Regions from separate parts of the Aliiglaciecola aliphaticivorans genome, predicted to be linked through region 3. Evidence: predicted binding sites of a transcription regulator. Region 3 holds the regulator's gene; each other region holds the start of a gene.

Region 1 (7,558 bases), on a different contig from region 3:
CAATAATCATAAACAAAGGAACCACAGGCATACAAAGCAGTAGCGATACTGCCACTACGTAGTTAATGGGAGCAATGAGCAGCAATATCACCAGCGGCGTAGTTGCCGCTAGCCATTTTTGAACACAGTATTGACTGACGTAATTACCCACATCAGTTATGTGATCGAACATCAATTGCTGCCAATAAGCCGGTGAATAGCGGCGAATTAAAGCCGTTTGTTGTTGCTGCCAAATGTGTTGAATATTGTCCTCAAGCTGGCTTTCAACTTGAGTTTTGCAGATAGCCGACAAGCTATCTGCAAAATACACACTGGCCAACCAAATACTTGACGCAATACCAAGGTATAACACCTCTCGCCCTTCGATCGTTTGTTGCTCGACAACAATCGACATCATCATTGCAGCAAAAAACCAAAAGGTGACAATTTGCGCACCGAACTGTATTAGGCGCAGCAAAAACACCTTGCTTTGGGGCACGCGAAATTCCTTGCTTTGCCCCCTTAGCCATAGTGTTGCCTGAGGTGTTATTTCAGTCGCCATTATGATTCGTCCGAGCGATCCATATCTTCTGTTGACTCAAGCCACATGGCGTTAATAATGCCAAATGAACATGCTAATAAAACGCCTAAGATCCATGTGAAATACCACATAATTTTTCTCCTGTAACTGTTAATAAATTGCGTGAGACTTGTTCAAGTCAGCTTGTTTTACTCGTCCCCGCATGACCCAGAAACCGTAAGCTGTGTAACACAGCACAATAGGTACAAATACACAGGCCACGATAAACATGGTTTGCAGCGTTAAATATGATGAGGTTGCATCCCAAACTGTTAAACTCGCGTCAGGCATGACACTGCTTGGCAATAGAAAGGGAAACATGGAAAAACCAGCGGTTAAAATGATACCGGCAATACTTAAACCACTCGCCGTGAAGGCTTTGCCACTTTTACCTTTGCTAGAAAACAAAGCAGAAGCTAGTGCCGCAACAATACCCAAAACAGGTGCCGCGACCATCCAAGGGTAGGCGCTGTAGTTATGCAACCATCCACCACTGACCACAGATACGCTTTTAAGTAATGGGTTGCTTGTTGCTGCTACATCAATAGTTGAAGTAATTTGGTAACCGTCAACACCGATGGCTAAATACACGCCGGCTAGGGAAAATAGCGCGGCTGTTGCTGACGCTAATATCACTGACACAGAACGTGCCCGTTGATATAAGTCACCGTCAGATTTAAGCTGCAGCCAAGTGGCCCCATGGTTTAGCAACATAGCAACCGAAACTAGGCCAGTGAGCAATGCAAATGGCGTGAGTAATCCAAAGAACGATCCGGTATAAGTCGATTTCAATGTTTCATCTAACTCAAACGGAATGCCTAGCAGCAAGTTACCGAAAGCCACACCAAAGATTAAGGCTGGAATGAAACCGCCTGCAAATAGCGCCCAATCCCACATCATTCGCCACTTTTTATTGGTCAGCTTACTGCGATAATCAAAGCCCAGCGGACGCATCCAAAGTGCAATTAAGGTCAGCGCTAATGCTAAGTAAAGACCAGAAAAAGCGGTGGCATATATCATTGGCCATGCTGCAAAAATGGCACCACCGGCAGTAATAAACCACACCTGGTTACCATCCCAATGGGGACCAATGGTATTGATCATGACTCGTCGTTCTTGATCCGTTTTACCTATCAGCGTTAACAATGCGCCTACGCCTAAATCGAAACCGTCAGTTACCGCGAAGCCTATGAGTAATACACCAATTAACACCCACCAGATAACGCGCAGCGTTTCATAATCAATCATGAGTTTGCTCCTTGAGGTTGTTCATTATTTAATAACTGTGCCGCTTCTTCTAATTCACGCTCAGCGTCTGCAAAGGTCTCACTGGGGCCTTTTTTCGCGTACTTTTGCATTAAGTAGAAAGCTGCAATAAACATAATTGCATAGAAAAAAGTGTAGGCAATTATCGTAATTACTACGTCAGTCACACTCAAATTTGATACCGATGCGTGGACAGGCAGAATTTCCGCAATTGACCAAGGTTGGCGACCATATTCTGCTACAAACCAACCCGCTTCAGAGGCAATCCAAGGAAGTGGTAGGCTCCAAAGTGCAAATTTCAGCAACCAGCGAGGCTTAGTGATTTGATGCTTAGTGGAGTAGTAAAAGGCAAGAGCAAACAATATTAACATCGCAAATCCTGATGCTACCATCAGTCTGAAACTCCAAAATAACGGAGCAACTTTTGGAATACTGTAGTCTACCGCTTGCTGAATGGCCTCTTCTGATGGGTTAGTCACATTATCAGTGAATGGTTGTAACAACATGGCGAAGCCTAAATTGTCTTTGTGCTGTTCAAATTCTGCGCGTTGGTTTGACGTGGCTTCTCCGCTTCTTACTTTGTCTAGTAAGTCGTAGGCAATAATACCAGACAGAATACGCTCCCTATGGCGTTCTTTATGCTCTTTTAACCCTACCACTTCTTCGTCAAGAGAGCGGGTAGCAATGATCCCCATTGCATAAGGAATTTGAATGGCATAGTCAACGCTTTGGGTTTCATCATTAGGCAGTCCAAACAGGGTAAATGCGGCAGGGGCGGGTTGCGTCTCATATTCAGCCTCAACTGCAGCTAGTTTCACTTTTTGCACATCACCTAACTCATAACCACTTTCATCCCCTAATATAATTACCGAAATGACCGAGGCTAATCCAAAACTTGCAGCGATGGCGAACGAGCGTCGAGCAAAAGCCACATCTTTGTTTTTGAGTAGGTAATATGATGAGATGGCTAACACAAAGATAGCGCCTGTGACGTATCCGGCAGAAACGGTATGCACGAACTTAACCTGAGCAACAGGGTTGAAAATTACCTCTGCAAAACTGGTCATTTCCATACGCATGGATTCAAAGTTAAACTCGGCACCTACAGGAAATTGCATCCAGCCATTGGCTATTAAGATCCACAGAGCTGAGAAGTTAGAACCTAGGGCAACTAACCAAGTTGTCATTAGGTGTTTTACTTTGCTCATTTTGTCCCAACCAAAGAAAAACAAACCAACAAAGGTAGACTCTAAGAAGAAGGCCATAAGCCCTTCTATGGCCAAAGGTGCTCCGAAGATATCACCAACATAATGGGAATAATAAGACCAGTTCATGCCGAACTGAAATTCCATGGTTAGACCTGTGGCAACGCCAATGGCAAAGTTGATCCCAAACAACTTACCCCAAAACTTGGTCATTTGTTTGTAGATATCTTTGCCTGTCATAACATACACAGATTCCATTATGGCAAGCATAAAACTCAGCCCTAAGGTTAATGGAACAAATATGAAATGAAACATGACGGTAGAGGCAAATTGCCAACGAGATAACTCGATTAGAGTCTCGTTCATACTGTTTCTCCTAGTGATTTAAAAAGTGTTGTCGAATTTTATTATATTCCGAAGATTTCAGGCTCGGAGTTGATCTTAATCAAGGGAATTGCATTCAACGTGCCAAATTTTGAAAAAACTTTAAGTGTCTGAAAATTATGTTTTTTTATTTCTTGGTGGACTATTTTGAGAAGCGTAAATGTCACTTATGACAATAAGTGTGTCATAAGTGACAAATGGTGGTTTTGCTGGTAAGCAAATTAATTGGACGCACTGGCAGTGACACTAAACGCACCGCGAATATCGTTTAGAGAAAAGTTTATTGCTGCGTCTTGTGGGTAATGTTGATCAATTTTGTCTTGTAATTTAGGTGAAACATTTGAGCCATGGCAAGCTATACACAACTGACCTGTGGGAATCGCTTTCATCATCCTAAATTGCCCATTCACAATTTCACTGTAGACTAACTTATCGATGGGTTGGCCGTTCTTTGCTTGTTGTTCAAAGTTAAGCAATACCGGTTTTTGCCATTCATTTGGTAAATTAAGTGGATTGCGAGTTTTTAAACTGGTGCGGCTTAATTTCCAACCCTTTGTGGATAACTCTGATGCTATCTGTGGTGCCTGTTGCTGACAGACATCCACTGCATTTTCGAAACCTCCAGAAGCGATTGCATCCAGCAAAGCCGTTTTAAGTTGATTACCAAACTGCGCCATTTTTTGTTTAGCAATCTGTTGTAATTGTAACTTATCTTGCTGACTTTCAAAGGAATTAGTGGGCGGCAGCTTATTTTCGGTTTCAATTGGATTTGCACTTGCTAGCGTCACAAACAAGCTGACGCTAACCATCATCGACAATTTAACGGTAGATACAAATTTTGCTAAACTCTTTTTCATAATCATTCCTATTCTAGACGTTCTATTCCTAGTGCTTTCAACACATATTTTTCGTAAACAGGTTCACTGGTACCCGTGCGCATTTTCCGCATGAAATACTTTTCAAATGCGATTTTGGCTAAATGTACCCATTTTCCTTTTTTAAACCAGGCCACATTTCGAGGCGGAATTTGCGGCATAGCAACGAAGGCTGCGCCGGTATTTCCCATGTCGGCTAAACAAATTGCATGCATCGTGCCTTTAGTCTGTGGCGGTTGATCATCAATAATGAGTGCTTTTAAATTATGCGCGATTGCGGTCATCATGGTTTCAATCATGTAACCCGTTTTGGGTGTACCCGTAGGCACAGGAGTTGTCTCAACCGGCGGAATGGCAACACAGACACCGCCAGAGAATATATTGGGATAGGTTGGATTACGATGGTATTCATCGGTAATCACAAACCCTTTTGGATTGCATAACCCGTCTACACTGGCCACCGCATCAACACCACTAAAAGGCGGTATAAGCATGGCATGAGTGAAGGGAAGTTGGTGCTCGAATTCTACCTCACCTTTACGGTTGAATTCGGATACATGCATTATATCCTCACAGACTTCATCTACACTGGTATTGCATGTCCATTTAATATCACGGGATCTAAGTTCTGATTCCAGCATGCTTTTGGAATCCCCAACACCGCCTAAACCCATATGTCCTATGTAAGGTTCACAAGTCACAAAATGAATGGGTACTTTGTGGCGGATCTTGGCATCTCGCAGTGCTTTGTCCAAGATAAACGCATATTCGTAAGCAGGCCCAAAACAACTTGCACCTTGAAACGCACCAACCACCACTGGGCCGGGTTTTTTCAATAGCTTTTCAAAATCTTGATAACACCTTTGGGCATGCTCTAAGGTACATATTGATTGGGTATAATACTCTGGACCTGCTCCTTTAATATTACTGAAAGCGAGCTTTGGCCCTGTTGCGATAATCAGATAATCGTAGCTTATGGTGTCGTTCTCATGGGTTAAAATAGTATTGTTTTGAGCATCTATTTTATCCACTCTTGCACACACGAATTCAATGTCTTTTTTGTTCAGATATTTTTCAATCGGCATTGTAATCGCATCAGGTTCTCTCCATCCAACGGCTACCCATGGGTTAGATGGTACAAAGCGGAAATCTGGTCGCTCGTTGATAACAATAACTTGATGTTCCTTGCCCAGCATCTCCTTTGTTTCATAAGCCGCTGGCATGCCTCCGGTTCCTGCACCTAAAATCACTATTTTAGCCATATTAGTTCCTCACCTTTCGTAATATCGTTAATTGGTACGACATATAGATACTATCTAAGCAAGACGCGTGCTATAACTGCAAAAAACCATAACCCATTGAATATTATTAGGTTTATTTTAAATTGTTGACTTATTTTTAATATGACTTGATCCAATTGTCATTTTTGACACAGAATGAGTCAATACTGACTTGATAATAGGGTATCTGAACGTGAACATTGGTGTTATCCAATCTATGATAGATGCAATGGAAAAGCCGGCAATTTTTATAGATCTTGACTATCGTATTCTAGCTGTGAATTCAGCTTATCGAGATACTTACGAAAATGAAGTTATTGTAGCGAAAAGTCGTTGTTTTGAAATTTCTCACCGCAATTCATCTCCCTGTGACAAGCACGGTGAAGATTGTCCTATGGAGCTATGTAAAAAAACGGGAAAAACCAGCAGCGTGATTCACATTCACGATACGCCCTACGGTAAAACCTATTGCGATATTTTGATGAAACCCATTAAAGATGAAAATGGCATCACCACCGGATTTTTAGAAGTGTTAGAGCGGATAAAATTTGCATCTAATGAGTCAAGTACACAGTTAATGATAGGAGATTCAGAGCCTTTTAGAGCGATGCTCAACAAAATTAATCGTTCAGCTAAGGCCGATATTGCGGTGTTGTTGCATGGTGAAACGGGGACAGGTAAAGAGTTGGTGGCTAAAGCTGTACACGAGTCAAGTACTAGGGCGGAAAAGCCGTTTGTTATTATTGAGTGTACCGGCTTAAATGAAAATCTATTTGAATCGGAGTTATTTGGCCACGAGAAAGGTGCATTTACTGGCGCGACCCATGCTAAAAAAGGTTTGATAGAAATGGCTAATGGTGGCACTGTCTTTTTTGATGAGATTGCTGACGTACCATTAGCGATGCAAGTCAAATTATTAAGACTCCTTGAAACCCATTGTTATCGGACGGTAGGTGGAATTAAGCAGAAAAAGGCTGATTTCAGGTTGATTTGTGCAAGTCACAAAAACTTACTTGATTTAGTGGCATCAGGTGAATTTAGGAAAGACTTGTATTATCGCATTGCCGGTTTTCCTATAATGTTGCCGTCATTGGCGCAGCGCCGCTCCGACATACCCATTTTAGTCGAACATTTTTTAAAACAATCTGAAATGCATCGCAAAAAGTTCAGTGAACAAGCAATGCTTAAGCTTAGTCAGTATGACTTTCCAGGTAATATTCGTGAACTCAGAAGTATTGTTGAACACTCTGCGTTACTAGCAAATGAAGATATTATTGAGGTTGAAGATTTGCCAGACCTCGTCAGCAATACCGAAGGGTTTGAAGTGCAAGAGTTTAAACAGATTATTTCCTTAGATGAGATGGAGAAAAAATATTTATCGCAATTGTGTTTTACCAGCACTTTACCTGTGGATGAACTTGCCCAACAATTGGGTGTGAGCCCGCGAACGCTTTATCGGAAACTACAAAAATACGGCTTAAAATACGACGGAGGATGATAAAACTGAGTCATCTATAATTCATCCTGTCTTATAATTTACTTGCTATTTAATACAAATAGCTACCGTGATTTACTACTCGTTAGCCATTTCTTTTTCGGTTTTGAATCCAAATACTTTGCGTATAATAAAGGTCGCAGGGCAAAGGCCTGTAAAACTTTGTTGGAACAAATTGGCTCCAATAAACACCGTAAACCATACAAAGTTTGGGTGAACCCAAACAGTTAAGGCAACGGAGACTAGCACCATAAAACCCGCAAATGCAGTTAACACTCTTTCAGCAGACATATTCAGCCTCTTTTATCATCGGTTGTGGAGGTTAGTAAAAATATTTGAAGCTTGCATAAAGGTTACTGGCATCTTCAAACTGATTGTAAAATGTGTGATTATCATCACCGTAAAATAGGTTTATTCCACCTGCCACCTGCCATTGATCAACTGGGCTGTAATCGGCGCGTAATTTTAAAAAGCCATCATGATCGCTGGTGGAG
Region 2 (7,558 bases), on a different contig from region 3:
ACTCATATCAACGACTAAATCACGTACCACAGGCAAACCAGGTAAAGGACGTACTACAATTTTTCCTTTTCCTAATGCGGAAAGCGGGGTAATACATGCTAAGCCGTTTTTACCATTCATATTTACGCCATCTGATCCGCACACACCTTCACGGCATGAACGTCTAAATGACAACGTAGGGTCTTGTTCTTTAAGGGCGATAAGTGCATCAAGCACCATCATATCTTGCCCTTCTTCCACTTCAAGCGAATATTCTTGCATGCGTGGAGCGTTATCAACATCCGGGTTGTAACGATATATTGAGAAAGTAAGATTCATCTTCGTTACTCCAATTAATAAGTTCTAGCTTTAGGTGGAAACGCTTCGCGTAATTTAGGTGTCATGTTTACATCACGCTTACGCATAGACTCTGACTCTGGTAAGTAAACAGAGTGGCACAACCATTGTGAATCATCACGATCTGGATAATCGAAACGACTATGTGCCCCGCGACTTTCTGTTCTAAAGTTCGCTGCTACCGCAGTACTAAATGCAGTTTCCATTAGATTATCAAGCTCAAGACATTCAATACGCTGAGTATTGAAATCGCTACTCTTGTCATCAAGGCGGGCAAATTTCAACCTTTCTCTGATTTCTTTCAGTTCAGCAAGACCTTCGGCCATGGCATCCCCTTCGCGGAAAACAGAAAAGTTAAGTTGCATACATTGTTGTAAATCTTTCTTGATTTGTACTGGATCTTCGCCTTTACCAACCTCTGAGCTCTCCCAGCGATTGAAGCGTACCATAGCTTCTTCCACATCAGTTTGTGATGCTTCAGTAGAATCAATTTTATCAATAGCTTCACCAAGATGCAGACCTGTAGCACGACCGAAAACAACCAAGTCTAATAGCGAGTTACCACCTAAACGGTTGGCGCCATGAACAGATACACAAGCAATCTCACCACATGCAAACAATCCACCAATGGGTTTTTCATTGCCATCTTTATCAATGCTAATTGCTTGGCCATCAACGTTAGTGGGTATACCACCCATCATATAGTGACAAGTTGGAATAACTGGAATAGGTTCTTTTACTGGATCAACGTGAGCAAAGGTACGAGACAACTCAAGAATCCCTGGTAATCTTGATTCCAAGACGTCTTTACCTAGGTGATCAAGCTTAAGTTTAATGTGCGTACCCCAAGGACCGTCACAACCGCGACCTTCACGAATCTCAGTCATCATTGAACGTGCTACCACGTCACGGCCCGCTAAATCTTTCGCGTTTGGTGCATAACGTTCCATGAAACGTTCGCCGTCTTTATTAAGAAGGTAACCACCTTCACCGCGGCACCCTTCAGTAACTAGCGTACCAGCACCGGCAATACCAGTTGGGTGGAACTGCCACATTTCCATATCTTGAACCGGTACACCCGCTCTCAATGCCATACCAACACCATCACCGGTATTAATGTGAGCATTGGTAGTTGAAGCATAAATACGACCTGCTCCACCTGTAGCCAAAACGACGGCTTTAGACTTAAAGTAAACGACCTCACCACTTTCAATGTCAATAGCAGTACAACCGACTACATCACCATTTTGATTTTTGACTAAATCAAGGGCGTACCATTCACTGAATACTTTTGTTTTATTTTTCACATTCTGCTGATAAAGCAAATGTAATAAAGCATGACCTGTACGGTCGGCTGCAGCAGCTGTTCGAGCGCCTTGTTCACCGCCAAAGTTTTGAGATTGACCACCGAAAGGACGCTGATAAATTCTACCGTCTTCGAATCGAGAAAATGGCAAACCCATATTCTCCATTTCAATAATCGCTTCAGGACCTGTTTTACACATGTACTCAATTGCATCTTGATCACCAATGTAATCAGAGCCTTTAACTGTATCGTACATGTGCCATTCCCAGTTATCTTCATGGGCATTTCCTAACGCAACAGTGATCCCGCCTTGAGCAGACACTGTGTGTGAACGTGTTGGAAATACCTTTGAAAGTAACGCACAGGATTTACCTGATTGAGAAATTTGTAAAGCTGCTCGCATTCCAGCGCCGCCAGCCCCTACTACTACCGCATCGAACTCATGAACCGGAATACTCACTTCACACCCCACAAAACAAATAAACCAACTGCAACATACACAAATGCAATAATGTTAAGTACATATTGTAACGTTGCTCGTAAACCCGGACCTTTGACATAATCAGTTAAAACTTGCCATAGACCAATTCTTACATGATACATAATTGCAACTAGCGTAATGAAAGTGAAAACTTTCATAAATATGCTAGAAAATAAATCTCTCCAAATTTCAAATGTCACCACGGGTGTGGCAATGAAAAAATAGGTCATGTAAAAAGAAAATAAGGTAATGATAAGTGCCGTAGCACGCAGAGTAACAAAATCTTGCACTCCGTTACGTTTTAAACCCGCTTGTTCGGTTACCACAATATAACTCCTATAACGATCGTCACTAATACCCACAAACCAATAGTGGCTTGTGCGCTTAAGTTGCCTGAGTCGATTTCTTCCCAATGACCCATATCCATAATCACGTGACGGATACCGCCAAGAATATGGTAGGTCAATGCGGATAAGGTACCGATAGCAACGAATTTACCAAGAGGCCCTGCCATCACTTCTTGCACCGTATTAAACCCATCAAGGCTTGATACTGATACAGCCCAGGCCCAGATCACAAAAATCAGGGCGAAGAACATAGCAACACCGGTTGCCCGATGTAAAATAGAAACTATAGCTGAAGGGGGAAAACTTATCGTATTGAGTTGCAGATTGACTGGTCTTTGTTTTTTCACTTTATGTGCCTGTAATCATTGTTGAGGTTTGACGCATTTATTTAAAGTTATTATGTTGTATAGTGCATAAACGAAAAATAAAGTTAAGCTAGCTCAACTGTTAACACTTTGTTAATTAAGTATTAAACCTTTAACAACTAAGCGTTTTTTTCATTTAGTGTCACAAAGTATATCCACCGTAGAGATTAATTACAATTTTTGTTCTTGATAAAAACGGTTTAATTATGGATTTAGGTATTTATGAGTAATACGGACACATTTTAAGAATAAATATTAAACATTCGTGTATTAAAATTGACTTGCGCTAACTTTCTAAGTACAAATAGCACACTTTTTTTCATGGCTGTTATTATTGTATAAATTTTTAACAGTTTAAGAACTTAGTCTAAGGAGAACATCTTATGGCAGAAACTAAAGCCATTTTAAAGGTAGGCGACAAAGAGGTAGAACTTCCGGTACTTTCGGGAACTGCTGGGAACGACGTAATAGATGTTCGAGCATTAGGCTCTAGCGGTTACTTCACTTTTGACCCTGGTTTCATGGCTACTGGTTCTTGCGAATCATCCATCACCTTTATTGATGGAGCTAAAGGCGTATTACTTCATAGAGGGTATTCAATTGAAGAGTTGGCGAGAGACGCCGATTATATAGAAGTTTGCTATATGTTATTACACGACAAAACGCCCACTTCTGAAGAATATGCTGAATTTAAAAACACCATTACACGTCACACCTTAGTTCACGATCAATTAACAAACTTCTTTAGAGGCTTCCGCCGTGACGCTCATCCAATGGCCATGTTGTGTGGTACAGTTGGTGCGCTATCTAGCTTCTATCACGATGATTTAGATATTTCTGATCCTGAACAACGCTTAAGAAGTGCTTACCGCTTAATCGCAAAAATGCCTACTTTAGTGGCCATGTGTTACAAATATAATGTCGGTCAACCCTTTGTTTATCCAAGAAATGATCTAAGTTATGCTGAAAACTTCTTAAACATGATGTTTTCTGTACCTGCTGAAGATTATGAAATAAGCCCTGCTGTCTCTAGAGCAATGGACCGTATCTTTACATTGCATGCTGATCACGAACAAAATGCATCTACTTCTACAGTCAGACTTGCGGGTTCATCAGGCGCTAATCCATACGCGTGTATTGCCGCTGGCGTTGCATCTTTATGGGGGCCTGCTCATGGTGGTGCCAATGAAGCTTGTTTGAACATGCTGCAAGAAATTGGCAGTGTAGACCGCATTCCTGAGTTTATAGCTCGTGCTAAAGATAAAAATGACCCGTTCAGATTAATGGGCTTTGGTCACCGTGTTTATAAAAACCACGACCCTCGTGCAACTGTGATGCGCGAAAGTTGTCATGAAGTACTTGAAGAGATGAACATTGATGATCCATTGCTGAATGTGGCTATGGAACTAGAAAAAATTGCCCTTAGCGACCCGTATTTCGCTGAGAAAAAGCTTTTCCCAAATGTGGATTTTTATTCAGGTATCATTCTTAAGGCAATTGGCATCCCTACTAACATGTTCACTTGTATTTTTGCACTAGCAAGAACAGTGGGTTGGGTATCTCATTGGCACGAAATGTTAAGTCAACCTGGACAAAAAATTGGGCGTCCTCGTCAGCTTTATACTGGTGAAAATGCTAGAAAGTACAACCCAATTAAAAAGTAACTATTATTGACTATTCAAAAATAGCGCCTCAAGGCGCTATTTTTTTCTCTGTAGTTAAATAAAAAATTAATTCTGGTCAATAAGTTAGCTTATTGCAGCAAACAAATGTTAAATATAAGTAAATAAACAAGTTTGATTACATTAACAAATCAATAACACCACAAAAAGTGATAAAAATGCTTAAATACCACGCCAAAATATTAGGTTATGCTGGATTAACCCCATTTATTTTTCTGCCTTTTTTTATACTTTGGGAAACCGTTTCCTACTTTGAAGGAGTTGGCTTTTTCATTCAGTATTCTGCCATTATTTTATCTTTTTTAGGTGGTGTATTATGGTTTGATGGAATTAATAACAAGCGCTCTATAATCTTAATATACTTGGCTATGCTGCCTTCGATTGTAGGTTGGTTGAGTGTTATTTGGTTTCCGCCCGAGGCTGCATTAATTACCCTGGCTTGTAGTTATATCTTGGTTATTTTTTACGAATTTAAACTCTCTAGCCTGGCCACATGGTATAAATCCTTGAGGATCCGCTTAACTGCAATTACCGTAGGCAGCCATTTAATGATAATTTGGTTAATTTACCAAATGTCTCAATAGTTAAAATAAATCAGTTCTTCAATCAAATTTTTAGCAAAAAAATAGCCCAGTAGGGCTATTTTTTTAATATCGTCACTTCTACAACAAAGTTAAGCGCGAATAAGCGCCAATAACTCAGCTGTTTTTTCTTCCATCAAGGCAATATCTCCTGAGGATTCAACATTTAAACGAATAACAGGCTCGGTATTCGATTTTCTTAGATTAAATCGCCAGTTGCCAAACTCCAATCCTACACCATCTGTATCGTCTATCACTTCTGCCATAGGCTGATATTTAGCAATAACTCGATTAAGTGCAGCATCAGCGTCCTCCAATAGACTGTTAATTTCACCTGATGAAGGGAAAGCCGCTATTCGTTGCTTCACTAATTCAGACAATGGCTGAGCACTGGTGCAGATTAACTCTGCTACTAATAACCAGGGGATCATACCCGAGTCGCAATACGCAAAATCTCGAAAGTAATGATGGGCGCTCATTTCACCGCCATAAACAGCATCTTCTTTACGCATTCTTTCTTTAATGAAGGCATGGCCAGTTTTGCTTTTAATCGGCGTACCGCCAGCAGTTTTTACAATGTCTTCAGTATTCCAATATACACGAGGATCGTAAATAATTTTGCTCGAAGCATTTTTATCCAAAAATGCTTTAGCTAACAAACCTACAATGTAATACCCTTCAACAAATTCGCCAGTCTCATCAAACAAGAAACAACGGTCAAAATCCCCATCCCAGGCTATTCCCATATCAGCTTGATGGGCGATGACAGCATTGGCTGTATCTGCACGGCTTTCTGGTAACAATGGATTAGGTATACCATTTGGAAAGTCACCATCCGGTTGATGATGCACTTTAATAAATTCAATGGGTACTTTAAGGGATTTTAACGCTTGTTCAATACTATCTAATGCTTTACCTGCAGCTCCATTACCGGCATTTACAACTAGCTTTAATGGCTTGAAGTTTGTCAAATCCACATAAGACAATATATGTTCAACATAAGCAGGTAAACATGAACGTTGTGAATATTTACCAGAAGCGGTGAGTTTATCAGTGGAAACACTGCCCTCGCCTTTTAGGAATGCTTCATCGCTACTGCGTTTATCAGAGAAAAAACTTAAACGCGATTCAACTGTGTCTTGATCATATTGTTCAGCAATATCTTTGATAGCAAACAAGCCGGTATCGCCGCTAATTGGGCGAGACTCACTTTTAACCAACTTCATACCATTGTAGTCAATCGGGTTATGACTAGCAGTCACTTCTATGCCGCCATCAACCCCTAAATGTTTGGTAGCGAAGTAAATTTCTTCTGTGCCTGTCATACCCAAATCGATGACGTTAGCACCACCATCGACTAGGCCGGCACTCAATGCTAATTTTAATGGTGCTGAAGTATGACGCACATCACCACCAACAACCACGTCATTGGCATTTAAATATTCGGCATAGGCTCGGCCAATTCGATAAGCCACATTTTCGTCCAATTGCGTTAACAATTTGCCACGAATATCGTACGCTTTAAAACAACTAATTTGCATCTTAAGTCCTTATTTACTTCGCTGTGCGACCGTATCTATCTGAAAAACGAACGATATCGTCTTCACCTAAATAACTACCTGATTGCACTTCAATAAGCTCAAGTGGAACTTTACCTGGATTTTCTAGCGCATGGACGATACCAATTGGAATATATGTAGACTCGTTTTCAGTGACTAAGAAGGTCTCTTCACCGTTCGTTACTTTTGCGGTTCCTGAAACCACAATCCAATGTTCGGCTCGGTGATGATGCATTTGAACTGAAAGTTTCTCACCCGGATTAACCGTAATGCGTTTCACCTGGAATCGGTCACCGTTATCGATGGAATCGTAACTTCCCCAAGGTCTAAATACTTCACGATGAAATTCAAACTCTGGTCGGTGTTGCGCTTTGAGTTCATTAACCACTGTTTTAATGTCTTGAACTTTATTTTTATTTGCTACCAAAATTGCATCTTTGGTTTCTACCACAACGACATCGTCTAAACCTACTACAGCAATTAGTCGTTGTTCAGAATTAATGTAACTATTATTTGTGTTGGTTAACATAACATCACCCACACAAACATTACCTTGAGCATCTTTGCTGTCAGCTGTTTCCCATAAAGAAGACCAGCTACCTACATCATTCCAACCGGCATCTAATGGAACCATAGCTGCGTCGTCGGTTTTTTCCATTACCGCATAATCAACTGAGTCATCTGGGCAAGTGGCAAAAATATCAGCATCAACACGCACAAAGTCTAAATCTTTAGATTCTGAAGAAATCGCTTCTTTACATACTTTGAGCATTTCCGGCGCATACTTTTCTAGCTCTTGTAGATAGCGGCTAGCCTTGAACATAAACATACCGCTATTCCAAAAATAATCACCATTGGCAACGTACTTTTCAGCAGTTTCCATATCTGGCTTTTCTACGAA
Region 3 (7,558 bases):
TTTTATTCCGCTGGCAAGCCCGCCTTTGCGAAAACCAACTCCCATAAGCCCTAATACTTGCCATTCTGATAAAGAGCTGGCCCAGTCTGCTAGGGGCTCTAACTTATTACTCGCATAAGCCGCACCCACGTATGCGCCTATTGAACAACCTGCTACCACATCTACCTCGATGCCAAGTTCTTCTAAAGCTTGAATAATGCCGATATGCGCCCAGCCCCTAGCGGCACCGCTTCCTAATGCTAATCCAATTTTCATTTATTGAAATGATCCTTAACTTATATTAATAATATTGACTGTTTCATCTGTATTTATAGATGAAGGGGAGAAGTCATCTTGATCAAATCCAATGTCACCGTTAGCGAACGGCGTTTGTTGTGTCTCTAGGGTTTTAAAGTCGAAGAGTTCTTTATCGGCAAGGTGAGATGGAACCACATTTTGCATTGCCTTGAACATACTTTCTATTCTACCAGGAAAACGCTGGTTCCAATCATTCAGCATATTTTTTATCACTTTGCGTTGCAGGTTTTCTTGTGAACCACACAAATTACAGGGAATAATAGGAAATTCGACGAGATCTGAATACTGGCTGATTTCTTTTTCTGAGCAATAGGCTAACGGCCGTATTACCATTTGTTTACCATCATCGCTGACTAATTTTGGCGGCATGGATTTTAAGCGTCCACCATAGAACATGTTTAAAAATAACGTTTCCAACATGTCATCTCTGTGGTGCCCCAAGGCAATTTTGGTTGCGCCTAAACGGGTCGCTGTTTTATACAATATTCCTCTTCTTAACCTAGAACAAAGAGAACAAGTGGTTTTTCCTTCAGGAATTTTATCTTTGACAATGGAGTAGGTATCTTCGGTTACTATTTCAAAGGGGACCTGCAAATTGTCTAAGTAATTAGGCAGTATCTCAGCTGGAAAGCCAGGTTGTTTCTGATCTAAATTTACCGCGATAATCTCAAAGTTAATGGGGGCAATTTTTTTAAGAAACATTAATATATCGAGCATGGTGTAACTGTCTTTTCCACCAGACAAGCAGACCATTACTTTATCGCCATCTTCAATCATATTGAAATCGGCAATCGCTTTACCTACATTGCGTCTTAAGCGTTTTTGGAGTTTATTGAAACTGTATTTTTTACTCTCAGACAGAGACTCGAGCTTACTCATCTTATTCCTAGAAAACATTGCTATCAGCCCAGATTATACCTGTCCTCCTAACGGACATAAATACTCTAATTTCAAATGTTTTTAATCAACACTGAGTCTGATAGCGTTTTTGTCTTGCTAGTGCTTAAGTGGACACTCAAATCCTTCGGGTTTAATTGCTAATACATCGCAATTGAGTGAGTCAATGGTGTGCTCAGCGGTATTACCGATAAGTGCTGCGGTTATACCTGTGCGACCTACGGTGCCAATAACAACGAGTTCAGCGTCAATGGTTTTCGCCACTGAAGGTATCACATCTTCTGGAAGCCCTTCGCTTAAATGCTGGTTTTCTTGGGGGATATTGAATTTTTCTGCATGTTCAAGCATCGCTTTTGCATGAAATTGTTTCACTGATTCAGTATAACCAACAGGGTCGAACTCTGGAATTTCGATGGCGATGTTTACAGGCGTTCCGGGATAAGAATTGACTAAGTTAATCTTACCTTCTAATAAATCCGCCATTATCGCAGCTTTTTTGGTGATGAGGTTATTTAAACTGCGGTGTTCTTCATCTTCGCTTCCCACATCAACAGCCGCTAAAATATTACCATTGACAGGCCAGTCATGCTCTTTGACAAGTAAAACTGGAACCGGAGATTTACGGAGAATATGCCAATCAGTTGGGGTGAATATGACTGACTTTAAGGTGTCGTGCTCATGAGTTCCTTTGACGATTAAATCATAACTGTGATCAATCACCTCGAATAAAATACTTTCATAAGGACGATTATGCCAAACGACTTTGATATCTACTGAAGTCGATGAATTGGTCGCTAAGGGTTCGACAATATTAGCAAGCCATTCGGTCTTGTCATCTACCACAGCCTGCCGCATTGTTTCGCGTTCATCTACCGTCAGCATAGTCGTCATTTCATATGAAAAATCGTATATAGATAGAAATGCGGTGATGCTCGCGCCGGTCTTTTGAGCCAACAAAAGGGCGCGCTTAAAAGCTTTCTGATCTTCTTTGGATGGATCGACAACAGCTAAAATTTTGTTAAAAACAGACATAAGTTAACTCCCTTCATAGATTTACACTCACAACTTAAGTGTATGGGTACTTTAGCTATTTTGCCAACTAACAGAGTAATTGTTTTGACCTATATCAACGTAACTGGAAAGACTTATCCGCACGCTTTGTTTTGCACAACATGCTCACCTAGTTTTTCTCTGAGGCCAGGTAAATTCAATATCTGAATAAACTTACCATCTACTTTTATGATATTTTCTTTTTGAAAGCGCGTTAATAAACGACTTACTGTTTCAACCGTGAGTCCGAGGTGATTACCTATTTCATTGCGCGTCATGGTTAAATTAAATTCTGTTTCTGAAAAACCACGGGAGTGAAAGCGATCAGACAAATTAACTAAAAAGTGTGCAAGACGCTCTTCCGCTGTGCGTTTATTTAACAGCATCATTAAACTATGATCTTGATTTATTTCGGTGCTCATGATTTTAAGCATTTCTTTGCGTAAAGAAGGTAGCTGCTCACTCATGGTATCAAGTTTATCGTAGGGTAATTCACAGACCATCGAGGTTTCCATGGCCTGATTATAACTTTGGTATTTTTCTGAAAAAAGTCCGTCAAATCCAACTATATCACCGGGGAAATGGAATCCAGTGATTTGTTGTTCACCATCTGGCGAGGTAATGTAGGACTTAAACGAACCTGTTCTTACGGCAAACAAAGAGGTGAATTTCTGCCCTGGTATAGTGAGTTGATCATTTTTATGTAAAGGACGTTTGCGTTCAATTATTTCGTCCAAACTTTCCATTTCTGTTTGATTTAACGCTACGGGAATACACAGATGGTTAAAACTGCAATTTTGGCAGCGAATACTAAACTTGTTCGAATCAGACATTAGTTAGTTCCATGTAATTCATCAGTTACCAATTATGAATCCCTTGATAACATAAAATCAAGCCAAATAAACATAATAAAACTGCTACGCTGCGTTTCACCATAGCATGAGTTAACCAATGTCTTATTTGAGTTGCGCTCGCACCCATTGCTAACATGATAGGTAGGGTGCCTAAACCGAAGCACAACATAGTTAGTGCACCTTGTACGACACCGCCAGTTGAAACACTCCAGGTTAATGTTGAATAAACGAGTCCACAGGGCAGCCAACCCCAAATCAACCCATAAGGGACAGCATACATTGGATGTTTAAATGGGATAAATCGTTTTGATAACGGGCTGATTTTACGCCAAAAAATTGCGCCAACGCGTTCTACCTTAGTCAGTAATTTCGACCATTGACCAACATACAAACCCAGTAATACCATAAATACGCCGCCAAAAAGAGTCAACGCTTGTGGATTGATAAAAGACTTAGTGGTGACAATTTGGCCTAATAGGCCTGCGATGGCTCCTGCAAGACTATAAGATAAAATACGCCCCGTATTATAGGCGATTAAGAAAGGCCATTGAGATTGGTTTTTTGGTAAGGCAAAAGTAAATGAGGTAACAATTCCACCGCACATTCCTGCACAATGTACACTCCCTGCAAGGCCGATTAAAATGGCAGAAAACCAGCTGATTTCGTTCATTTCTTTTCAGTTTTAGAGACTTTACTTTGTGCGTTCTTATCGACGTCGTCATCAAATAAAATGTTATAACCTTGACGCTCAAGGTCTTCAAATTGATTTGACTTTACCGCCCAAAAAAAGATCCCAATGGCTAACAAAACTAATAAAATAGCAATGGGTATCAGCACATAAATAATACTCAATTTAGTTTCCTATTAACGTAACAAGCGAATGGAGTTTGCTACCACAATGATTGAACTTAAAGACATACCAATTACCGCCATCCAAGGGCTTAAATACCCAGCCACTGCCAGGGGCAGAATAAGTGTATTATAACCGATAGCCCAAAGCATATTTTGCTTAATCTTATGGCGCACTTTAATTGCCATACTAACAGCAAATTTCACATTGCTTAATTTAGTATTCAATAAAATGATATCAGCTGAACGTTTTGCCATATCACTGGCGTCTCCAACAGCAATAGACACATCTGCTGCAGCTAATACTGGCGCGTCATTGATACCATCACCGATCATCAATACTTTATGCCCTTTGGCCTGCAAACTTTGGATATAGGTGAGCTTTTGTTGAGGCGTTTGTCTAAAATATACAGTGGATATGCCTAATGACTCGGCAACGGATAATGCATTTTCTTGTGCGTCACCGCTTAACATAACCAGTTGCTTGCTGTTTAAATCATGCACTAGTTGCTTCGCGTCTTTTTTGACTACATCTTTGATTTTAAAAGCAGCCAGTAACTGTTCACCGAGTTGTAAATATACTTTGGTGTCATCCGCATCCAAGGGCAAATCTGAAGCGCTATCTAAAATGCTTAGGTTGCCTATCTTGACGTTCTGAGACTGATAGATACCCTGCAATCCTTTACCAGCAATAGAAACGACTTGGCTGACTTCTAAAGGCGTCTCAGACTGGAAGGCTCGAGATATAGGATGTCTAGAAAATTGTTCGATTCCTGCGGCTAAATTGAGAACAAAACTTTCTTCACTTTGGTTAAACAATTCAACTTCGCTGACACTAAAATGACCATTGGTGAGGGTACCTGTTTTATCAAAAATAACCGTATCAACATCAGGCATTACATCAATAATATTGGCTCTTTTCACTAACAATCCATATTGATTTAACTTTGCAATCGCACTGGTTAAAGCTGTTGGTGTGGCAAGGCTAAGAGCACAAGGGCAAGTGGCAACTAAAATCGATATGGCGACCCAAAACGCACGCTCTGGTTGATAGGCTAACCAGCCTAAATAGCTGATAAGGGTGATACCTAAGACTATAATAATAAAATACTTTGAGGCTACATCTGCATACACGGCTGCTTTGGGCTTGTCTGCCAGGGCTAACTCCTGAAGACGTAGAATTTTATTCACCAGAGATAATTTAAGTTCATTTTCGACGATTATTTCAAAGGCACCTGATAGATTTATGGTACCGCCATAAACATGATCACCTGCGCTCTTTTTGATTTTTTCTGACTCACCAGTGAGCATGGATTCATCAACGCTACCCTCACCCGATGTGATCACGCCATCAACAGGAAAGGTTTCTCCAGGGCGAACTAAAATTTGTTGCCCTTTTTTAAGATGTTTCGCTAATACTGAGCTCTGTTTATTCTCACTATCTATTCGGATCGCGGTCAAAGGAATGTATTTAAACATATTGGCTGATATTAGACTGGCTTGGTGACGTGAACGATGTTCTAAATATCGGCTTATTAATAATAAAAATATGAACATACAGACAGATTCGAAATAGATTTCTCCCGTATTGGTTACGGTTGCCCAAGCACTCGCTACAAAAGTACCAATAATTGCAATTGAAACAGAAAAGTCCATGTTCACAGATTTCATTCGCAATGAACTAAATGCACTTTTATAAAACGTGAACCCTGAATAAAGCACAACAGGTGTAGTTAGTAAAAAGCTTACCCAATGCAAAAAGGTTTTAGTGGAATCTTCAATGGAACCAAAGATCCCAAAATACAGACCTATGGCTAACATCATAACTTGCATGCTCATCAGGCCAGCTAAGCCAATGCGTTTTAAATAGTTTTTGGATTCTTTTTGGTAAGAAGCTTCATGTTCGTCGGCTTGAAAGGGAAGGGCGTGGTAACCTACAGATTCAAGTTGTGCGATGATTTCACTAAGTTTTAATTGGGAATCTATCCAGTTAATCGTTGCTCTGCGGGCGGAAACATTCACGGCGATGCGCTTAATTCCTGGGGTTTTTAACAGTTGTTTTTCGATAAGCCATCCACAGGCTGCACAGCTTATGCCTTCAATAGTCAATTGTATTTGTTTCTGACTACCGTCATCGACTACAAACTCTTGTTGAATTTCTTCGTGATCATATGCTTTTAACCTATCAAGGGTTTCGGTTAGCTGTGCATCACCTTTATCAGCAAACTCCGTTCTAAATCGATAATAATCTTCTAATCCATTGTCAACAATTGCTTCAGCTACGGCTTGGCAACCGGGACAGCACATCTTTCGGGGTTCGCCTAATATCTCCGCCCAGAAAACCTCACCTTTTTGCATTGGAAGGCCACAATGATAACAGCTATTTGGATTACTATTTTCCATTAAGGGTTAAAATTGAAGGGTTCTTTCTGAGGTAAGCCTTTATCCTGCATTATTTTCCATTGCTCATCTAAAGGTGAAAGAGTGAGTTTCCATTTACCCGTAATTGGACTTTCTGCCGTGGCTTTATAATTGCCACTGGCATCTTGTGTGAGCAATAGTGAAAAGTCTTTATCTTGCAGAGTTGCATGGTAAAAGTGCAGTTTTAGGGCTTCTCCAGAATCAGGTTTGCCCGACAAAAACTCTAGTTGAACACGACTTCCATTAATGCTTAAAACCGTGGTGATTCCTTTTGCTTTCGCTTCTTGTATCTTGGTTAACTCTAAGTTAATTCCTTTGCCTTCTTTGTAATAATCGTCTATCACTAGACTATCATCAGTGTTCAATGCGAGATTTAACATAGTGACACTTAAGCAAATAGATACAACGGGTATGGTGATTAAAAACCAAGGCCAAAATTGTTTATACCAAGGTGTTTTATCTGAGCGATTCATGAATATTTACTTCTTATTTAAGAAAACAAAGCCTCGATAAACGAGGCTTTGTTTAGTAGTAGCTTATTGTTTATTTGTTTTTAGATAAACTATAAACATAGGTAGCGACTAGGTGTATTTTCTTTTCTCCCAAAGTATTTTTGAAAGAAGGCATTACACCTGCACGTCCATAATTTACTGTTTCAGTAACTACGTCTTTGCTTCCACCATATAGCCATATATTATCGGTTAAGTTAGGTGCACCCAGTGCTTGATTACCTTTGCCGTCAGGACCATGACACGCTGAACAAACTGCAAAGCGGGCTTTACCGGCTTCTTTTAAGTCAGGGTCTACTTGTCTGCCACTTAAGCTAAGAGCATAAGCTACAACTTCTTCAACACCTTTCTCTCCGAACGAAGGCAACCATGCAGCCATATTGGCTTGACGACCGTTGGTTAAGGTTTCCACTATCTTTTCAGGGGTTCCACCGTATAACCAATCATGGTCGGTTAGGTTAGGGAAGCCTCTTTGACCTCTAGCATCAGAACCATGGCACTGAGAACAGTTTTGCATAAACAAGCGCTGACCAATTTTTAATGCTTCTTCGTTATTCACCAAAACTTCAATTGGCTGTTCAGCATATTGGTTGAAAATAGGCGCAAATTTTTCTTCTGCTTTTTCAAGTTCCCGGTCATATTCAACACCCACGCCACCTAAGCCAAAGAGGGCAGTTTTAG
Region 4 (7,558 bases), on a different contig from region 3:
ACTAAAAATAGGTAACGGGCTACTTTGACTTTTTGCAGGGGTTTTAATAGCAATACCAGCAAGGTAGCGATGCTTGTGCAGATACCGATACCTAAAATTAAACCTAAAAATAGCGAATGAGTCTGTTCGTTGAGACGCCAGAAACTGACATAGAACAGGAGTAGATTACTGGCATTTAGAATAATAATACAAATGATGAAAAGCGCTGCCAAAAGCCCAGCTAATAAACTGTACCTGAGCTGATTATTCACGAAAAAGGCCACAGCAATGAGGTAAGCAATGATAAGTAACAGGATCTTTAGAAACTCAAACCCCAAACCATCAGCGTATTGAGAGATAATTCCGATGTTATTGAACACAAGTAAACAAACAATAATGCCACTCACAATGCCAAAATACAGCCAGTGCTGCCACTTCGGTATCAATACAATTAGGATGGCTATTGACCAAAATATTGGTAAAGCATCTTTTAAAATCAGCACCACTGTATTACTTAGCATCTTGATGCTCCTCAGTGGACACGACATTCACGAAGCCTATTGCCGTATTCGGGTGATACTCTCCAAAGTAGCGATATCTCCCCGCTTCTAGAGGACCGACAAAGATACTCGAACGGCTATTAGCAAACACAACTTTTTCCCGATTGAGGTCAAAACTATCAATCTCTTCAGGGGTGTCATCTTGATTGATAAAGTTAATTTTGACTTTTTTGTGCTCAGGAATATCAATTTCAGGTGGGTAAAATAGGTGATTTCGAATGGTAATAGTAATTTCGTCGATTGCAATGGCGTTAAACGACAAGGTAAGTAACACTAACATCATGAATTTTTGCATGATGTTTTTAAGCTCATGACGGCGCACTTTACTCATGCAGAATTGAGCTCAACAAGCACACTTAAACCACCTAAGTCTGATTTACCTAGTTTGAGTTTGCCATTGTGCATAGCGACTATTTGCTCGACTATGGATAGTCCTAGCCCACTCCCTTCAATTTTACTTTTTTGATGATTCTGACCGCGATAAAAGCGCGCTGTAGACTTTATTTGTTCGTGTTCGGGAATTCCCGTTCCTGAATCTTCAACAAGAATGCTTAGACATTTATCCTTGAGGCTTATGTTTATGCGTATATCACTATTTTCTGGCGTGTATTTATTGGCATTACTAATCAGGTTTTGTAGCAAAGTATATACAGCAAACTCATTGCCTCTAAATTCACAGGATTCACCATTAAGTTCAATATTTTGGTTTTTCTTATCAATATTCACATAGATATCGGATATCACTTTTTGAGCAATTTTGAAGGGGTCACAAATATCAAAGTTAGCAGAGATGATTTCAGGGTTGGTGCGACTGAGTAGTAAAATTTGGTTAACTACGTGAATCATTCTATCTGTATCTTGTTGTAATTGCTCAACTTCCTCGTGTTCAGCGCTCTGACTCTGTTGTAAATTATGTAAATTTATTTTCATTACGCTAAGTGGTGTTCTTAGTTCATGGGCGGCATGGCTGGCGAATTGTTTTTCTCGCTCAAATGCTGAATTTAAGCGGCTCAGTAAGCTATTTAGGGTACTCACCGTGGGCAGTAATTCTGCAGGTGTTCGCGACAGCGCAATGTTGGAAAAATCATTTTCTCGACGTTTTGATAACTGAGTCGTGAGTTCTCGTAGCGGTGCCAAACCGTAGGTAACGAGAAGGAATATTGCAAGGGCTAACACCGGGATGGCTAGAAAAAATGGGGTCATCGCCGAAATCATCATTTCCTCAGTTAGCTCAAATCTGGTTTTTAATGGTTGAGCGACAAAAACCCATAAAGAAGTTTGCTGATTGAAACTGGCATATACCCGCCATCGTTGAGCATTAAAATTCTGGTCAGAATAACCCACTTCAAAGGGAGCTATAGCAGTCAAAGGGACGTTACTGGTGCGTAAAACTAGTTCATTGTCTGACCAACTTTGAATGGCCAAGTCTTCATTGGAAGCGCCAATGGCATGGCTTATTTGATTGGGTAAGTTAGTAATACTTTGGGCAAGGGTTTTTAATTCAGCATCGAACAACTCTGACGACATTTGCATACCTGAGCGATATCCTTGCAAAGCAGCCATAAAGCTAATCAGCGCAATAGCACTGATAAGAAGTAGGGTCAGATATTTGCGAATTGAATCCATTTAGTCAGTAGGATCGTTGATTAATACTGTAGCCTACACCACGAACGGTTTTAATAAACTCCTTTGGTAATTTTTTACGTAAGTTATGGATATGCACTTCAATTGTATTGCTCGCCACCTCATCACCCCATTCATAAAGCTTGGATTCCAGTTGTTGTTTGGATTGAATACGCCCTAGGTTTTCCATCAATGACTTAAGCAAGGTAAATTCGCGACGAGAGGTTTCTACTTGCTGATTATTAATAAGCAGTAAGTGGTGGGTAATATCAAGGCTAACCGGACCGCAGCTTACTAAAGATTGTTGAGAGGTGCCTAACCGTCTTTCCATTACGCGCAAACGTGCCAATAACTCAGACATCTCAAAAGGCTTAGGCAAATAGTCATCAGCGCCTTTGTCCAAACCTTGGATTTTATCCGAGGTGGAGTCCCGCGCAGTTAGAATCAATGTTGGTATCGTATTTTTTTGTTTGCGGATTTTATCGAGTAAGGTTAATCCGTCCATATCAGGCAAGCCAAGGTCTAAAATCAATAAATTACAATCATCTATCTCTAGCGCGGCTATGGCGTCTTTGCCATTAAATACACAGTTTACGGCATAACTTTGCTTGCGCAATGATTTGCTTAGGGCTTCAGATAAAGCAAGGTCGTCCTCTACTAATAATATACGCATAATAGTTGGTTCTTATTCATAAACTGCAACGGGGTAGCAAATCGATAATAAAGTAATTCCATCGAAATTTGCATATTGATTGTCCCTATAAGGATAGAAGCTTTACCTTAAATTAGCCTTAACACCGAATTTTTAATATCGATGTTTTCAAGCTCCAATAAAAAGGGGCACTAGCGTGCCCCTTTCATGCGTATTGAACAGGTTTAGAATTTATAACCTACGGTGAGTGAATAAACAAAGGGGTCAATATCCACATCTACTGTGCCTGCAGTACCATCATTGGTAAATGTCGCTTCAGTACTGATATCGATATAGCGAGCAGAAGCGTTAACAAACCAATTGTCATCCAACATATAGTCAAAACCAATTTGCGCAGACAAACCAACAGAGTCGTCTAATTCTAGGTCACTAAAGCCTGCTTCTTGATTGGCAGCAGTGAAATCTTCACTGAAGAAAATAGTGTAGTTGATGCCCAAACCTACATAAGGTTGAAAGGCACTATCACCGTCTAAAAAGTGATAATTAGCTGAAACAGTAGGGGGTAAGTGTTTAGTGGAACCTAAAGCACCAACGGTATTTAAACCAATATCGTGCTCAAAAGGGGTTGCTGCTAATACTTCAATTGCCCAATTAGGAGATAGGAAGTACGCAAAATTTAAGCCTAATTGAGAGTTATTATCAACGTTTACACCTACTCCAACATCCGCTCCGCCGATAAAAACATTGCTGCTAGATTCGTCTGGGGCAACGGTTGTTACACCAGCACGTATGATCATATCACCGGTTGTGTAGGCTTGTGCATTCGTTGCACCAAGTGCGACTGCGACTGCTAGATAAACTGCGAGTTTTTTCATGTGTTTCTCCATCGAAATAATGTGTTTAAATTTGATGGAGAAAGCTTACCGAATTGAATTTTTATGATATTGATCTGGCTCAACCAAAAAGATTCAAAACATTGATGTAAATCAAAGTTTTATAATAGGCTTCTAAAAATCGATATTGGCGAGCAAATGTATGACGTTTAGTTTTGGTATTCAGTGCTTTTTCTAATCTGCCAAACGATTCCTGCGCCAAACGCATAATTGTTGTTATCTACGAGCAGGGGGCTATGGATATTGGCGGCGTTATTTTGTAAACGATAAGATGCACTCATAAACATGCGAACTGTTGGGGTTACATTGAACATGTAACCGCCAGATAGTGAGACTCCTAGATAGCCCGGTTTTGCATCATATTCAGGTCGTTGTGCCGTGGCGAATTGAGCATCGACTTGATAAAAATAATCGTGTAATTTTTCTGTTCCCCAAATGGGCGATATGCTGATTCGAAAGCGATCTTCTGATTGCAATGCACCAATATATTGGTAGGTTAATTCTGGGTTTAGTACATATCCACGGTGGGTAATAGATGAAAAGTCAGTGGAGAATACTCCACGGCTTTGTAGTTTAAATTGAATTTGTTGGATACCGGTTGCTTTTTTACCGCTTTCGAACAGTTTAACACGAATTTGTGGCCCTACTTCAAACACAAAATCGAGATCTGGCATGCCTGCTCGTACTGAATCATCGCTAGAGTCTGCGCTAAATGCGGCATCTAAAGACAAGTCTATTTCCAACCAGCTTTTTTCTACTGCCACTGCACGAATAACACTGTTTTCTCCTACTCTGATAATGTCACCACGGTAGATGAAAAAAGGTAATACAAAACCATTGTTATGATTGTCAGCTGCTCCAGGGTATTCCGGCGTGCTGAAGCCTGCGCCTATAATACCGGCTTCCCAGCGTGGTTTTTTAATATAATCTTCATCCATCGATGTATCAATTTGCGCAAAACAAGGGAAGTTAATAAGGATTGCAATTAGCCATAATAGACTCAGTTTGAGAGACACAAAAATACCGTTTGAATGGGAATAGTAATGAAAATTTACTACAGCAGATGTAACTAGCTCAAGCTTAATATTATAAAAATGAAAAAGTATAAGACTAATTCGTGAGGGAGTGGAGTATGGCTACAACGAATGAGGTGATAGAGCCGGTAAATAATAATCAGAGCCTACCTAATTTTCACTAGGTAGACCCTGAGAAGCATAAACTACAATCAGAGTTTCAGCTTTTTCTCTAGATAGTGGATATTTGTGCCACCGTTAAAGAAGTTTTCATCTGCCATAATGCTTTGTTGTAAAGAGATGTTAGTTTTAATTCCATCCACAACAAGTTCATCTAGGGCATGACGCATTCTGGCTATAGCCACATCACGATTTTCTCCATAGGCAATCAACTTGCCAATCATAGAGTCGTAATGAGGTGGGACACTGTAACCTGCATAGATGTGAGATTCCCAGCGAATACCAAAACCACCTGGTGAATGGAACATATCAATTTTGCCAGGGCTAGGCATAAAGGTCTCAGGATCTTCTGCATTAATTCGACATTCAATAGCATGACCGCGAATTTGCACATCTTTTTGTTCGATGGATAAAGGTTGACCAGCGGCAATACGAAGTTGCTCTTTGATCAAGTCCACGCCGGTAATCATTTCTGTTACTGGGTGCTCAACCTGAATACGGGTATTCATTTCAATGAAATAAAAATCACCGTTTTCATAAAGGAATTCAAAGGTTCCCGCACCACGATAGCCGATTTCAATACAGGCTCTACGGCAGCGCTCACCGATTCGTTCACGGGTTTCTGAATTAATTCCTGGTGCTGGTGCTTCTTCAACGACTTTTTGATGGCGTCGTTGCATTGAGCAATCACGTTCACCTAAATGAACCGCGTTACCTTGACCGTCGGAGAGTACTTGAATTTCAACGTGACGTGGATTTTCTAAGAATTTTTCCATGTACACAGTCGCATTACCAAAGGCTGCTCCTGCTTCGGCCTGAGTCATTGAAATAGCTTCAATTAGCTCTGACTCTTCACGCACCACGCGCATTCCTCTACCACCACCGCCACCAGCGGCTTTAACGATAATTGGGTAACCAATGCGTTTGGCGATACTTTTGTTGCGTTCTGGATCGTCATTAAGAGGACCATCAGAACCAGGTACACAAGGCACTCCTGCTTCTTTCATGGACTTAATGGCCGAGACCTTGTCGCCCATCAAAGTAATGGTTTCTGCTTTTGGACCAATGAAAATAAAACCACTTTTTTCAACTGCTTCTGCAAACTCTGCATTTTCAGCTAAAAAACCGTATCCTGGGTGGATAGCAACTGAATTAGATACTTCAGCGGCGGCAATGATTCGGGGGATATTTAAATAGCTTTCTGTGGCTGAAGCTTTACCTATACAGATAGATTCATCTGCAAGCAAAACGTGTTTCAGATCCTTATCTGCAGTGGAATGTACAGCGACGGTTTTGATCCCCATCTCCTTACATGCACGCAGAATACGAAGTGCTATTTCACCCCGGTTCGCAATTAAGACTTTATCAAGCATGGCAATTCGCTCGCTTATTCGATTACGAACATGGGTTGATCAAATTCAACAGGTTCTTGGTTTTCTACCAATATTTGTTTTATAACACCTGTTTTATCGGCTTCTATTTGGTTCATCATTTTCATTGCTTCAACAATACATAATGTGTCACCAACATTCACTTTTTGACCCACTTCAACAAATGCAGGTGAAGTAGGTGAAGCTGAGCGATAAAAGGTACCGACCATAGGCGATTTCACAACATGACCTGATATTTCAGGACTTGCTGCAGGAGTGGCAGGAGCTGCGGCTGGAGCAGCGGCTACTGGAGCAGGTGCTGGAGCATACTGTATAGGCGCTTGTGAAGAAGCACTCGCCCGATGAATACGTACTGACTCTTCACCTTCGGTAATTTCAAGTTCAGAAATACCTGACTCTTCTACTAGTTCTATCAATTTCTTTATTTTACGAATATCCATTTAAGCTCTCTTTAGTTACTCATTAAATTAATTTTGGCAATGGCCTTTGGCAGCAATTAATGCAGCTTTATAACCGTAATCTCCCAATCCACAAATTACCCCTTGGGCAACATCTGATAAGTAGGAGTGTTTTCTAAATTCTTCGCGCGCGTGCACATTTGATAAATGCACTTCTATAAAGGGTATACTCACACTCAATAGCGCGTCTCTAATCGCAACGCTTGTATGGGTAAATGCTCCAGGATTTATAATAATAAAATCGACATTCCCCATGGCATTGTGAATTGTGTCTATCAATTCATGTTCAGCATTTGATTGCAAATGCACTAGCTCAATGCTTTCCTGATTTGCTAGTATTGTTAATTCATCTACAATATCTTGTAACGTCTTCGACCCATATATGCCGGGTTCACGCTTTCCCAACATATTGAGGTTTGGACCGTTTAATAATAAAAATTTCACGAATTTGTCGCTATCTTCTTTTAAATTTCATTGTAGTGATACTCTTAACGTAAATTTGTTCAAAGTCAAATAAGAATCGAACGAAAATTGGTCAATTAAAAGTTGTCTAGAGTAATTATAGAGAATAGTGCCCAATTAGCAGCAAAATACTGGTCTTATCAGCGAAGTTTACTGCATCTTTTCTAAGTTATAGCTCAAAAGGTAAGGTTTTTGAATTATTTAGCCCATATCCACCTAGCGCATGTTTCACAAACGAGCCTGTTGGGTAACTTTTTAGGAGATTTTGTAAAAGGAAGCAATTTAGATCATCTACCCACTTCTTTACAGCACGGCATTCGCTTACACAGGAAAATTGATTCATATAC

Evidence for each region. Region 3 encodes FNR, which switches genes on or off when oxygen is low (the NO sensors DNR and NnrR bind a similar motif). Its sites were predicted from a motif close to TTGATCTAGATCAA; they were not measured.
Region 1: a site for FNR is predicted at 3,466-3,479, ahead of ACYVIL_RS03915 (cytochrome ubiquinol oxidase subunit I). Genes of this name have one in related genera too.
Region 2: a site for FNR is predicted at 3,016-3,029, ahead of gltA (citrate synthase). Genes of this name have one in related genera too.
Region 4: a site for FNR is predicted at 3,759-3,772, ahead of ACYVIL_RS12430 (OmpW/AlkL family protein). Genes of this name have one in related genera too.

The regions. Positions count from the first base shown of each region.
Region 1 is NZ_BAAGTF010000006.1:69,974-77,531, reverse strand. Features, by position in the region: gene ACYVIL_RS03930 (ABC transporter ATP-binding protein/permease) at 1-541, opposite strand, end outside; gene cydX (cytochrome bd-I oxidase subunit CydX) at 541-651, opposite strand; gene cydB (cytochrome d ubiquinol oxidase subunit II) at 671-1,807, opposite strand; gene ACYVIL_RS03915 (cytochrome ubiquinol oxidase subunit I) at 1,804-3,396, opposite strand; gene ACYVIL_RS03910 (Tll0287-like domain-containing protein) at 3,636-4,271, opposite strand; gene ACYVIL_RS03905 (NAD(P)/FAD-dependent oxidoreductase) at 4,280-5,551, opposite strand; gene ACYVIL_RS03900 (sigma-54 interaction domain-containing protein) at 5,787-7,067, shown strand; gene ACYVIL_RS03895 (YgaP family membrane protein) at 7,143-7,355, opposite strand; gene ACYVIL_RS03890 (hypothetical protein) at 7,387-7,558, opposite strand, start outside.
Region 2 is NZ_BAAGTF010000010.1:140,770-148,327, forward strand. Features, by position in the region: gene ACYVIL_RS05960 (succinate dehydrogenase iron-sulfur subunit) at 1-318, opposite strand, end outside; gene sdhA (succinate dehydrogenase flavoprotein subunit) at 333-2,102, opposite strand; gene sdhD (succinate dehydrogenase, hydrophobic membrane anchor protein) at 2,099-2,449, opposite strand; gene sdhC (succinate dehydrogenase, cytochrome b556 subunit) at 2,443-2,817, opposite strand; gene gltA (citrate synthase) at 3,219-4,499, shown strand; gene ACYVIL_RS05985 (DUF3429 domain-containing protein) at 4,676-5,101, shown strand; gene ACYVIL_RS05990 (phosphohexomutase domain-containing protein) at 5,191-6,639, opposite strand; gene ACYVIL_RS05995 (mannose-1-phosphate guanylyltransferase/mannose-6-phosphate isomerase) at 6,653-7,558, opposite strand, start outside.
Region 3 is NZ_BAAGTF010000009.1:25,246-32,803, forward strand. Features, by position in the region: gene ACYVIL_RS05285 (patatin-like phospholipase family protein) at 1-255, opposite strand, end outside; gene ttcA (tRNA 2-thiocytidine(32) synthetase TtcA) at 271-1,176, opposite strand; gene uspE (universal stress protein UspE) at 1,294-2,226, opposite strand; gene fnr (fumarate/nitrate reduction transcriptional regulator Fnr) at 2,340-3,077, opposite strand; gene ACYVIL_RS05305 (sulfite exporter TauE/SafE family protein) at 3,103-3,768, opposite strand; gene ccoS (cbb3-type cytochrome oxidase assembly protein CcoS) at 3,765-3,950, opposite strand; gene ACYVIL_RS05315 (heavy metal translocating P-type ATPase) at 3,963-6,350, opposite strand; gene ACYVIL_RS05320 (FixH family protein) at 6,350-6,841, opposite strand; gene ccoP (cytochrome-c oxidase, cbb3-type subunit III) at 6,912-7,558, opposite strand, start outside.
Region 4 is NZ_BAAGTF010000021.1:14,297-21,854, forward strand. Features, by position in the region: gene ACYVIL_RS12410 (hypothetical protein) at 1-500, opposite strand, end outside; gene ACYVIL_RS12415 (cupredoxin domain-containing protein) at 490-834, opposite strand; gene ACYVIL_RS12420 (sensor histidine kinase) at 867-2,165, opposite strand; gene ACYVIL_RS12425 (response regulator) at 2,170-2,835, opposite strand; gene ACYVIL_RS12430 (OmpW/AlkL family protein) at 3,039-3,689, opposite strand; gene ACYVIL_RS12435 (MipA/OmpV family protein) at 3,857-4,723, opposite strand; gene accC (acetyl-CoA carboxylase biotin carboxylase subunit) at 4,933-6,273, opposite strand; gene accB (acetyl-CoA carboxylase biotin carboxyl carrier protein) at 6,288-6,731, opposite strand; gene aroQ (type II 3-dehydroquinate dehydratase) at 6,759-7,193, opposite strand; gene ACYVIL_RS12455 (acyl carrier protein phosphodiesterase) at 7,404-7,558, shown strand, end outside.